Regions from separate parts of the Streptomyces sp. NPDC053079 genome, predicted to be linked through region 1. Evidence: riboswitches for the same ligand, from Rfam matches in the RefSeq annotation. Region 1 holds a riboswitch; the other holds the start of a gene.
The links. Region 1 has a riboswitch for glycine ahead of gcvP (aminomethyl-transferring glycine dehydrogenase). Riboswitches for the same ligand answer to the same signal wherever they lie in the genome.

Region 1 (6,058 bases):
CGCACCGAACTCGGGCCAGGTCACCGGCTCCATCTCGGTGGTGGCGTTGAGCTTCATGGTGCAGGAGCCGAGCGGGATCATGCCGCGGTCCAGGGCGTAGTCCCGGTCGGCGAGGCGGCGCAGGTAGCGCAGCATCGCGGTCTCGGAGCGGTGCTGGTGGAAGACCGGGTGCGCGAGGTACTCGTCGGTGCGCAGCAGGCCCTCGGGGAGCGTGTCCGCCACCGCGGCGTCGATCGCCTCGACGTCGCCCTCCACACCGAAGGCGGCCCACACGGACGCCAGCTGGGCGCGGGTGGTGGTCTCGTCGCAGGCGATGCCGACGTGGTCGGCGTCGGTCAGCCGCAGGTTGACGCCGAGCTCGCGGGCCGCGGCGACGACCTCGGCGGCCCGGCCGGGGACGCGTGCGGTGAGGGTGTCGAAGTAGGAGCCGTGCACGACCTCGACCCCGCCGGCGCGCAGGCCCTCGGCGAGGACGGTGGCGTAGCGGTGGGTGCGGCGGGCGATGGCGGCGAGGCCCTCGGGGCCGTGGTAGACCGCGTACATGCCGGCCATGACGGCGAGCAGCACCTGGGCGGTGCAGATGTTGCTCGTGGCCTTCTCGCGGCGGATGTGCTGCTCGCGGGTCTGCAGGGCCAGGCGGTAGGCCTTGTTGCCGTCGGCGTCGACGGAGACGCCGACGAGGCGGCCGGGGAGGCTGCGGGCGAACTGCTCGCGCACGGCCATGTAGCCGGCGTGCGGACCGCCGAAGCCCATGGGGACGCCGAAGCGCTGGCTGGTGCCGATCGCGATGTCGGCGCCGAGCTCGCCGGGCGGGGTGAGCAGCGTCAGGGCCAGCAGGTCGGCGGCGACGGTGACGATCGCGCCGAGGCCGTGGGCCTGCTCGATGACGGGGCGCAGGTCGCGTACGGCGCCGGAGGCACCGGGGTACTGCAGCAGGACGCCGAAGACGCCGCGCTCGGCGAGCTCGTCGGGGATGCCGGCCGCGAGGTCGGCGACGACGACCTCGACGCCGGTGGGCTCGGCGCGCGTCTGTATGACGGCGATGGTCTGCGGCAGGGCGTCGGCGTCGACCAGGAAGACGCCGTTCTTGACCTTGCCGACGCGGCGGGCCAGCGACATCGCCTCGGCGGCGGCGGTGCCCTCGTCGAGGAGGGAGGCGCCGGAGGTGGGCAGGCCGGTCAGGTCGGCGACGACGGTCTGGAAGTTCAGGAGCGCCTCGAGGCGGCCCTGGGAGATCTCGGGCTGGTAGGGCGTGTACGCCGTGTACCAGGCGGGGTTCTCCATGACGTTGCGCAGGATCACCGGCGGCGTGAACGTGCCGTGGTAGCCGAGGCCGATCATGGGGGCGAGCACCTGGTTGCGGTCCGCGAGGGTGCGCAGTTCGGCGAGGACCTCGGCCTCGGTGCGGGCGCCGGGCAGCCGGAGCGCCTCGGCGCTCTTGATCACCTCGGGCACGGCGGCCTCGGTGAGTTCGTCGAGCGAGCCGAAGCCGACCTGGGCGAGCATCTTGGCCTGGGCACCCGCGTCGGGGCCGATGTGGCGGGCCTCGAAGGGAGTGCCGCGTTCCAGGTCGGAAAGGGAGCTGCGGTGGGCTGTCATCTGCGGAGGCCTCCTGGTCATACACGACCTGCGAGGGGTACCACGGCGCGGGTACCCGGACGGCCTCCCCCTCTGTCATCTCAACCTGAGAGCTTCACCGGGCCATGCTGCGGCCCGGCTTTCACCGTCGGTGAGGAAGGGCTCGGCGTCGTGCCTGACCGGGGCCCGCCCTGCTTTCCAGAGTGACCTCGCCTGTGCGGTACGTGTGCCTGAGAGATTCCGGGGAGGATTTGCTCCTTCGGCGCCCCCACTCGTCTCCCAACGCATCGGCTGGGTTTCGACGGAGGACTCTCCCGCACGGGGTCTGCGGCCAATCGCCAGCCTACCAGCGCGGCTTTCCGGGCGGATCTCCCGAGTGGCCGGTTCCCGCTTTGTGGCTTTTCGTGGTTACCGAAGGGCTCCGAAGTGCTCTGCGGGGCGTCCGGGGGGCCCGCGAGCGGGTGTCCGGGGGCCGGCGCAGGCAGGCGCGATCAAGGGAGGAACCGTGCAGACCGACATCGACCCCCGCAGTCTGATCGGCCGGAAGGCCTTCGACCGCGACGGCGTGAAGATCGGCACGGTGGACGAGGTCTACCTCGACGACGCGACCGGGCAACCGGAGTGGGCGGCGGTACGCACCGGACTGTTCGGCAGGGACGCGTTCGTACCGCTGGAGCCGAGCCGTGTCGAGGGCGACGTCCTGCGCATCCCCTACGACCGCGCCCTGATCAGGGAGGCACCGGGCTTCGGAGTGGGCCGGCACCTCTCGCCCGAGCAGGAGCTGCAGCTGTACCACCACTACGGGCTCGAACTGCCCGGCACCTCCGGCACCCCGGGCACCTCCGAGACCTCCGGCACCTGATCCTGCGGGGCGCGGACGAGCGGCAGCGGCTCGGACGGTTCGAGCGCGGGGTCGTCGACGCGGAAGGTGCGTACCCGCCCGGGCCCGGACCAGGGCTCCTCGAAGCGGACGGTGACCCGCCCCACGCCGCTGCCCTGCACCCAGCCGTTCCCGTACTCCGCGTGCCGCACGTCCAGCCCCGGGAGCCACTGGTGGGGCCTCTCCGGGGCCTCCGGGGCCTGCTGGGGCTCGGGGCCGTCCTGCAAGGCGGCCCCGGCGGCCTCCTCCGCGCGGCTCGCGGCCTGCGCGAAGAGGTCCTCCTGCGTGTAGTCGGCCAGCCCGGACACCCCGACGCCCAGCAGCCGCACGCCCGCGGTGGTGTCCACGCCGTCGAGCAGCCGGGCCGCCGCCTCCCGCACCACCGCGGGGTCGTCGGTGGGACCGCGCAGCGTCTCCGAGCGGGTCAGCGTCGAGAAGTCGTAGCTGCGCACCTTGATGACCACCGTGCGCCCGGAGCGGCCCGCCTCCCGCAGCCGCCGCACGCACCGGTCGGCGAGGCGGGCGAGCTCCAGCTGGACCCGGGTGCGGTCGGTGAGGTCCTCGGCGAAGGTGTCCTCCGCCGAGACGGACTTGGCGTCCCGCTCGGCGACGACGGGCCGGTCGTCGTGGCCGGTGGCCAGCGCGTGGAGGCCGGCGCCGTGGGACTTGCCGAGCAGCCGCACCAGCTCGGCCTCGCCCGCCTCCGCCGTCTCGGCCACGGTGGTGATCCCGGCCCGGCGCAACGTTTCGGCAGTGGCGGGACCCACCCCGGGAATGGCGCGGACCGACATGGGCCCGAGTATCTCCAGCTCCGTACCGGGCTCGATGACGACCAGGCCGTCGGGCTTGGCCTCCTCGGAGGCGATCTTGGCGAGCATCTTGGAGCCGGCGAGCCCGACCGAGCCGGTGAGCCCCGTGGCCGCCGCGATGTCCTCCCGCAGCCGCTCCCCCACGGCCCGGACCGCCGCCGAGGTGGGCTCCACGCCACCCGCCTCGAGGTCGACGAACGCCTCGTCGAGGCTCAGGGGCTCCACCAGCGGCGACAGCTCGCCGAGCAGCCGCATGACCACCTGGCTGACCTGCTGGTACAGCCGGAAGCGCGGGGTGAGGTAGGCGGCGTTCGGGCAGAGCCGGCGGGCCTGGGCCGTGGCCATGGCGGAGTGGACGCCGAAGACCCGCGCCTCGTACGACGCGGTGGCCACCACGCCGCGCGGCCCGATCCCGCCGACCACCACGGGCTTTCCGCGCAGGCTGGGCTTGGCCGCCTGCTCCACCGAAGCGTAGAAAGCGTCCATGTCCAGATGGAGAATCGTCGGCGCACCCCTCACGGGTCAGATGCTGCCGCATGCCACTGACAATGGCGCCCACCTGCGACGGAGCGCCCCTCGCGGCGCCGCGTCGCGGCGGCGCGAGGGGCGCCCGGTCCCTGCTGTCCGGCCGGCTCAGCCGGCGCGGTTGCGGCGCCGCGCCAGCTCGTCGGCCGGGTTGTGGCCCACCAGCGTCTCCCCGGTGTCCACCCGCTCGCCGTGCAGCTGCGCCAGCGCGCTCTCCACGTCACGCCAGACGACGCCCACGGCGATCCCGAAGACCCCCTGACCGCCCTGGAGCAGGTCGACGACCTCGTCGGGCGAGGTGCACTCGTACACCGTCGCCCCGTCGCTCATCAATGTCATCTGCGCCAGATCCGCCATGCCGCGCGTGCGCAGGTGCTGCACCGCGGTGCGGATGTTCTGCAGGGAGACCCCGGTGTCCAGCAGCCGCTTCACGATCTTCAGGACGACGACGTCCCGGAAGCTGTAGAGCCGCTGGCTGCCCGAGCCGTATGCGGGCCGCACGCTGGGCTCCACGAGAGCGGTGCGCGCCCAGTAGTCCAGCTGCCGGTAGGTGATCCCCGCCGCCGCGCATGCCGTCGGCCCCCGGTATCCGATGTCGTCCGAGCTCCTGGAGCTGTCGGAGTCCTCGGAATCGCTCCCCCGCGGAGTGGTGACCGCCGCCGTAGCGGAATAGCGGGGCACTGGTTCGACCGTTCCCCCATGCAGCGGATACGGACCGCCAACCGCCGTACCGTCGCCCGTGCTTCTCACGCCGACCTCCGTCCTTGACCTGCCTTCTCGACGGTAGGCAGTCGCTCGGGGTGCGTCAACGATCGCCACACTCGGCACGCCGAGTGATAATCACCCTGAGAGTGGTTTTACGTGTCCAGGTAGCGGGAAAGGCTACTCGAATGCGCCGCGCGGCAGCCCCGACGCGGCCGTCGCACACCGCCCCGGCCGCCGCGACACGCCTCACTGGCTGTTGGTGCCGAAGTCCTCCGGCGAGATCTGGTCGAGGAACTCGCGGAACTTCTCGACCTCGTCCTCCTGCTCGTCCGGGATGGCGATGCCCGCGTCGTCCAGCACCCCGTCGCTGCCGTAGATCGGCGTGCCGGTGCGCAGCGCGAGCGCTATGGCGTCGGACGGCCTCGCACTGACCTCCACCCCGCTGGCGAAGACGAGCTCCGCGTAGAACACGCCCTCGCGCAGGTCCGTGATGCGGACCTCCGCGAGCTGCTGTCCCACCGCTTCCAGCACGTCCTTGAACAGGTCATGGGTCAGCGGGCGGGCCGGTGCCATCCCCTGCTGGGCGAAGGCGATGGCCGTCGCCTCCCCGGGTCCGATCCAGATCGGGAGGTAACGGTCGCCTCCCACTTCACGCAGGAGCACGATCGGCTGGTTGGAGGGCATTTCCACCCGGACACCCACGACATCGAGCTCGTTCACACAGCAACCCTAGGACGTGCCCGGCAGGTTTGGGTAGTCGGGCACTTTCCGTCACTGTCCGCGCGGGTGCAGTGCTGTCCGCACCAGGGCGGCGTGCAGCCGTACGGACAGGGCGGCCAGCTCCTTGGCGGTGGCCTCGGCGTGTGCCCTGGTCTGGGGGTTGCGGTGCCTGCGAAGAGGTGCGATCACCTGTTCGATAAGCCCGGCCTCGCGGTCGGCCGCGGCCTTCACGGCCCGCAGATGGCGCGGCTCCAGGCCGAAACCGCCCAGGTCCGCGACGAGCCTCGCGATCGTCACGGAATCGACATCGAATCCGCCGTCCGGGTGGGCACAGAGCAGCCCGTAGGACTCCCACTCCGCCAGCTCGTCCTCGGTCACGCCCGCGGTGGCCAGCAGCTCCGCTCTGCCGATACGGGCGGCTGTGCGGCCCTCCGGGGCTCCCGCGCCGCCGCCGGCACCCTCCGGGCCCTCGGGGGCGTCCAGGAGGTCCAGCGCGTCACGTGGCTGCGCCGGAGCGGGCAGCTGGACCCGCTCGCCCCGGGCCAGGGCGTCCAGCTGCTCCCGGATGACCTTGAGCGGGAGATAGTGGTCGCGCTGCATCCGCAGCACGTGGCCGAGCCGCTCCACGTCGTCCGTGCTGAACTTGCGATAGCCGGACGGTGTGCGCTTCGGCTCGACCAGGCCCTCCGCCTCCAGGAAACGGATCTTGGAGATGGTGACCTCGGGGAACTCCTCGCGCAGCAGGTTGAGCACCGTTCCGATGCTCACCAGCCGGCCTTCCGCACCGGCGGCACCGGAGGGTCCGGTACCGCCCGACGGTGTTCGAAGCATGGCCCTTCCC
Region 2 (6,058 bases), on a different contig from region 1:
TGGAGCCCGACGACCCGCGCGGGGTGTGGCTGTGGATCGTCGCCGACAACCTGTGGGTCGGCGCGGCGCTCAACGCCCTGCAGATCGTGGAGGCCGCGGTGCGGCGGGGGTGGCTGCGGTGAGCACCCCGCTGGTCCTGAAGTTCGGCGGCGCCGCGTTCGCCGAGCTCGACGGGTTCACCCGCGTCGCCCGCCACGTGGCCGGGCGGGCCGCCGCCGGGCAGCCGGTGGTCGTCGTGGTCAGCGCCATGTCCGGCACCACCGGCCGGCTCCAGGAGACCCTGGACCACCTCGCCCCCGACCCGCCCGCCCCGGCCGCCGCCATGCTGCTGACCAGCGGCGAGACCGTCAGCGTCGCCCTGCTCACCGCGGCCCTCGACGCGGCCGGGGTGCCGGCGGGCGCGGTCCCCGCCGCGGGCACCGGCCTGCTCGGCGAGGGCCGGCCGCACCACGCCGAGCTGCTGCGGGCCGACCCCGCCCCGCTGTGCGCCGCCCTCGCCGCGCACCCCGTCGCGGTGGTGCCCGGCGGCCAGGGCGTGGACGCGGACGGGCGCACCGTCATGCTGGGCCGCAACAGCTCCGACCTGTCGGCGGTCGCCCTCGCCGGCGCCCTGGGCGCGCCCGTCTGCGAGCTCTTCTCCGACGTCCCGGGCGTCTGCACCGCCGACCCCCGCCTGGTCCCCGCCGCGCGCACCCTCGCGGACGTCGACTACGCGACGGTCGCCCGCATGTCCCACCACGGCGCCAAGGTCGTCCACACCCGGGCCGTCGACTGGGCCCGGCGCGCCGGCGTCCTGCTGCACTGCCGCCCGCTGCCGCCGCTGGAGGGGGAGGGCACGCGGGTGGGCCGGGGCCCCGCCTCCGCCGCCGTCGTCGTGGCCGCCCACGACGAGCGGCTCACCCGCGTCACCGCCCTGCACGCGGACGGGCGCGCCGAGCACGCCCTCGTCCCGCACCCCGAGGCCCAGGACCGGGCCCGGCGCGCCCACGAGGCGTTGTTTCCCGGCGGTCCCGGCGTTCCCGGCGCGCAGCGGGACGCCCCGGGCCTGCCGCCCAAGGCCCGTTCCCCGTACAGCGATGTGCTGATCACCTGAGACACGAGGAGGGGCCGGTACGGACGAGTCCGTACCGGCCCCTCACAGGCTGTGCCCGGGGTGTCCCCGCGCCTTACAGCGACGGGTACAGCGGGTGCTTGCCCGCCAGCGCCGTGACGCGGCCGCGCAGCGACTCGGCGTCGTAGGCCGGCTTCAGCGCCTCGGCGATGATGTCGGCGACCTCGCGGAAGTCCTCCGCCTGGAAGCCGCGGGTGGCCAGCGCCGGGGTGCCGATCCGCAGACCCGAGGTGACCATCGGGGGGCGCGGGTCGTTCGGGATGGCGTTGCGGTTGACCGTGATGCCGACCTCGTGGAGGCGGTCCTCGGCCTGCTGGCCGTCCAGCTCGGAGTTGCGCAGGTCCACCAGGACCAGGTGCACGTCCGTGCCGCCGGACAGGACCGAGACGCCCACCTCGGCGACGTCGGCCTGCATCAGGCGCTCGGCGAGGATCTTGGCGCCCTCGAGCGTGCGGACCTGGCGGTCCTTGAACTCCTCGCTGGCCGCGACCTTGAAGGAGACGGCCTTCGCCGCGATCACGTGCTCCAGCGGACCGCCCTGCTGGCCGGGGAAGACCGCGGAGTTGATCTTCTTGGCGAGCTCGGCCGTGGACAGGATCACACCGCCGCGCGGACCGCCCAGGGTCTTGTGCGTGGTGGTGGTCACGACGTGCGCGTGCGGCACCGGGGAGGGGTGCAGCCCGGCGGCGACCAGGCCCGCGAAGTGGGCCATGTCGACCATCAGGTACGCGCCGACCTCGTCCGCGATCCGGCGGAAGGCCGCGAAGTCCAGCTGGCGCGGGTAGGCGGACCAGCCGGCGACGATCAGCTTCGGGCGGTGCTCCTTGGCGAGGCGCTCGACCTCGTCCATGTCGACCAGGTTGGTCGCCTCGTCGACGTGGTACGCGACCACGTTGTAGAGCTTGCCGGAGAAGTTGATCTTCATGCCGTGGGTCAGGTGCCCGCCGTGGGCGAGGTTCAGACCCAGGATGGTGTCGCCGGGGTTGAGCAGGGCGAACATCGCGGCGGCGTTGGCCTGCGCGCCGGAGTGCGGCTGCACGTTGGCGTGCTCGGCGCCGAAGAGCGCCTTGATGCGGTCGATCGCGATCTGCTCGACGACGTCGACGTGCTCACAGCCGCCGTAGTAGCGGCGGCCCGGGTAGCCCTCGGCGTACTTGTTAGTGAGGACCGAGCCCTGGGCCTCCATGACCGCGACCGGAGCGAAGTTCTCCGAGGCGATCATCTCGAGGGTGGACTGCTGGCGGTGGAGTTCGGCGTCGACAGCGGCGGCGACGTCGGGGTCGAGCTCATGGAGGGAGCTGTTCAGAAGCGACATGAGTTCTTCCTGGGCGGGGGAGAGGCGGGGTCAGCCGGCGAAGGCGGTGTACTCGTCGGCGGACATCAGGTCCGCCGGCTCGTCCGTGATCTTCACCTTGAACAGCCAGCCGCCCTCGAACGGGGCGGTGTTCACCAGCGAGGGGTCGTCCACGACGTCCTGGTTGGCCTCGACGACCTCGCCCGTGACGGGGGCGTAGAGGTCACTGACCGACTTGGTCGACTCCAGCTCGCCGCAGGTCTCGCCCGCGGTGACCGTGTCACCGACGGCCGGCAGCTGGGCGTAGACGACATCGCCGAGCGCGTTGGCCGCGAACTCCGTGATGCCGACCGTCGCCACGCCGTTCTCGACGGCCGAGAGCCACTCGTGCTCCTTGCTGTAGCGGAGCTGCTGGGGGTTGCTCATGACTAGATTCTCCTGTACGCGCGTGAGTGGTCGTGCAAAGGGTCTTGCCAGGTGGGATGAGGGGGGCTCAGCGTTCCCGCTTGTAGAACGGCAGGGCGACGACCTCGTACGGCTCATGCGTGCCGCGAATGTCCACCGATACCCCATCCGTGCCGGGAGCGGCGTGCGCCGCGTCGACGTAGGCGATCGCGATCGGCTTGCCGAGGGTCGGCGAGGGGGCGCCCGAGGTGACCTCGCCCACGACCTCGCCGCCGGCCACGACGGAGAAGCCGGCGCGCGGCACCCGGCGACCGGTGGCGACGAGGCCGACCAGCTTGCGCGGCGGCGCGCTCTCGGCGCGCTCGGCGGCGGCCAGCAGCGCCTCGCGGCCCACGAAGTCACCCGCCTTGTCGAACTTCACGACCCGGCCCAGCCCCGCGTCGAACGGCGTCGTGGCGGTGGTCAGCTCGTGCCCGTACAGCGGCATGCCCGCCTCCAGGCGCAGCGTGTCGCGGCAGGACAGGCCGCAGGGCACCAGACCCGCGTCCGCGCCCGCCTCGGTCAGGGCCTGCCACAGCTTCTCGGCGTCGGCCGGGGCGACGAACAGCTCGAAGCCGTCCTCGCCGGTGTAACCGGTACGGGCGATCAGCGCGGGCACGCCCGCGACGGTGCCCGGCAGGCCCGCGTAGTACTTCAGGCCGTCCAGGTCCGCGTCGGTGACGGACTTCAGGATGCCGGGGGAGGCCGGGCCCTGGACGGCGATCAGCGCGTAGGCGTCGCGGTCGTCGCGGACCTCGGTCTCGAAGCCGGCCGCCCGCTCGGTCAGCGCGTCCAGCACGACCTGGGCGTTGGAGGCGTTGGCGACGACCAGATATTTCGGGTGGCCTCCCTCCTCCGCCAGGCGGTAGACGATCAGGTCGTCCAGAATGCCGCCCTGCGCGTCGCAGATCATGGTGTAGCGGGCGCGGCCGACGGCCAGCGCGGAGAGGTTGCCCACCAGGGCGTGATCGAGGGCCTGCCCGGCCTGGGGGCCCGTAAGGGTGATCTCGCCCATGTGGGAGAGGTCGAAGAGACCGGCGCGGGTGCGCACGGCGAGGTGCTCGTCGCGCTCGCTCCCGTAACGCAGGGGCATGTCCCAGCCCGCGAAGTCGGTCATGGTGGCGCCGAGGCTGCGGTGCAGCGCGTCGAGGGCGGTATGGCGGGGGGCATCGGTCATGGTCAGGCTCCCGGACACGAGTCGGAGGTCGGCCTCCCCATCTGTCATCGGAACCTGAGAGGTTCACCGAGAGCCCCGAAAGGACGGCTCGGCTTGCACCTTGGGTGGGGCCGCCGCCGCGAGGAACGGGGGCCCGCTTTTCAGATCTGCCTCACCCGCGCGGTACGGGGCCTGAGAGATTCAAGGGAGGAACTTGCTCCTTCGGCGCCCGGTGCCAGGGGCACCAGGACTCTCCCGCGCGGATTCGAGCGGCCGGTATGCAGTTGATAGACATGCCGTTGGCGCGCACATCATTGCACGTACGAGCGTGCGAGGGACTGCCCACGGCCCCATGAATTGGATTACCTTTTCTTTACATTCCGTGGGTAGGGGGCAGCCAACGGACGGGGAGGGAAGGCGATCACGGTGCGTACGGACGTCCAGGGGGAGGTGCCGGACGCCGCGGCGGAGCCGCCGCCGTCGGCGGAGCCGCCCACGGGAGTGCGCGATCTGCGCGGCCGCGGCCGCACCGAGCTGCGCTATCCGCTCGGCGATCTGCTCGTCGTCTCCGGGCTGCCCGGCAGCGGAAAGTCCACGCTGATACGGCGCACGGTGGCCGCCGTGGACGGCCGGGGCACGCCCGTCCACCGCGTGGACTCCCAGGACGCCCGCGACCGCTTCGAGCGCCGCACGCCGGACCGGCTGCCGTACGCGGCCTACCGCCCCCTGGTGCGCCTGGCCCACTACGCCGCGCTGCGCCGCGCCCTGCGCTCGGGCGCGAGCGTGGTGGTGCACGACTGCGGGGAGCGCGGCTGGGTGCGCCGCTGGCTCGCCCGCGACGCGCGCCGGCGCGGCGGCGCGGTCCATGTGCTGCTGCTCGCCGTGGAGCCGCACACCGCGCTCGCCGGCCAGGCGGCCCGCGGCCGCCGCGTCTCCCGCCGGGCCTTCGGCCGCCACCGCCGCGCGATGACGGGCCTGCTGACCACCGCCGCCGCGGGCCGCGTCCCGCCCGGCACGGCCTCCACCACCCTCCTCGACCGCCCCGCCGCCGACGCCCTCGAGACGATCGCCTTCGGCTAGCCGCCGGGGGTCGGGTTTCGGCCGGATGCCCGCCCCGCCGCGGCCGCGATACGGGACACCCCCCGGCCGCCGCGCGAGCGCAGCCGTTAAGGTGCGGGTGCGGTGGTGACGAGACGGTGGTTGGGACAGGTGAACGTGTCCGAGCAGTACGGGTGGGGCCCGGAGCACAGTGGCGGGGCCGGGTCATGGCCTGCCAACGAACTCGAAGAGGTGCTCGCCGCCTCCCTGGGCGTGCCGGACGCCGGCGCCCGCATCGTGGAGGTCCTCGGCCGCAGCAGCGTGTGGATCCCGCTGCCCAACGGCGGCGGGACCGACAGCCGGGACCTCGACCTGCCCGCCCTGGAGCTGGACGGCGCCGCGTACGTACCGGTCTTCAGCTCCGAGGAGCAGTTCCGGAAGGTCGCGGGCGAGCTGATGGCGTTCGCCGTGGCCCCGGCCGTGGAATTCGCCCGGGGCCTGCCCCCGCAGGTCGGCATCGTGGTCAACCCGGACGGCGCGGTCGGCGCGCCCCTGCCGCCGCCCGCCGTCGCCGCGCTGTGCCGGGCCGGCCGCACGGCCCTGGACGGCGAGGCCACCGGCGGCCGGGTGTGCCTGTTCGAGCCGGACTGGCAGGACGAGCCGACCGCCTTCCTGGCCGCCGCGGGCCTGCAGTTCGCGGCCGCCGAGGTCGTGCGGACCGCGCGCCGCACCCTGGCCAGCGTGGAGGGCGCCGACCCGGCGCTGTTCGTCGGCGTGGAGCTGGACCTGCCCGACCCCGCGAGCCGGTCCGCCGCCATGGAGGCCCTCGGCCGGGCCCTGGGCGAGGTGGCTGTTCCCTGGCCCGTGCAGCTGGTCTTCCTGGACGTGGCGCACGACCCCGTGGGTGACTGGATGCGTGCGCGGGTGCGTCCGTTCTACGACCGTGACCTGTGACAGCTCCCCTGCCCGCGGCCGCGGGCTCGTAAGCTGGTGGGAACAGACGGCCAAGAGAAGA

Region 2: linked by a shared signal. The riboswitch ahead of gcvT (glycine cleavage system aminomethyltransferase GcvT) and the one ahead of gcvP (aminomethyl-transferring glycine dehydrogenase) in region 1 are both predicted to bind glycine.

Annotation. Positions count from the first base shown of each region.
Region 1 covers NZ_JBITZJ010000010.1:6,677-12,734, reverse strand. Annotated here, with positions in the region: gene gcvP (aminomethyl-transferring glycine dehydrogenase) at 1-1,599, opposite strand, end outside; glycine riboswitch at 1,787-1,905, opposite strand; gene ACIGXW_RS31845 (PRC-barrel domain-containing protein) at 2,084-2,440, shown strand; gene ACIGXW_RS31840 (DNA polymerase IV) at 2,377-3,786, opposite strand; gene ACIGXW_RS31835 (MerR family transcriptional regulator) at 3,901-4,542, opposite strand; gene ACIGXW_RS31830 (bifunctional nuclease family protein) at 4,744-5,217, opposite strand; gene ACIGXW_RS31825 (MerR family transcriptional regulator) at 5,269-6,048, opposite strand.
Region 2 covers NZ_JBITZJ010000002.1:975,856-981,913, forward strand. Annotated here, with positions in the region: gene ACIGXW_RS11695 (aspartate-semialdehyde dehydrogenase) at 1-122, shown strand, start outside; gene ACIGXW_RS11700 (hypothetical protein) at 119-1,093, shown strand; gene glyA (serine hydroxymethyltransferase) at 1,167-2,426, opposite strand; gene gcvH (glycine cleavage system protein GcvH) at 2,457-2,831, opposite strand; gene gcvT (glycine cleavage system aminomethyltransferase GcvT) at 2,899-4,026, opposite strand; glycine riboswitch at 4,177-4,273, opposite strand; gene ACIGXW_RS11720 (AAA family ATPase) at 4,426-5,085, shown strand; gene ACIGXW_RS11725 (enhanced serine sensitivity protein SseB) at 5,215-5,997, shown strand.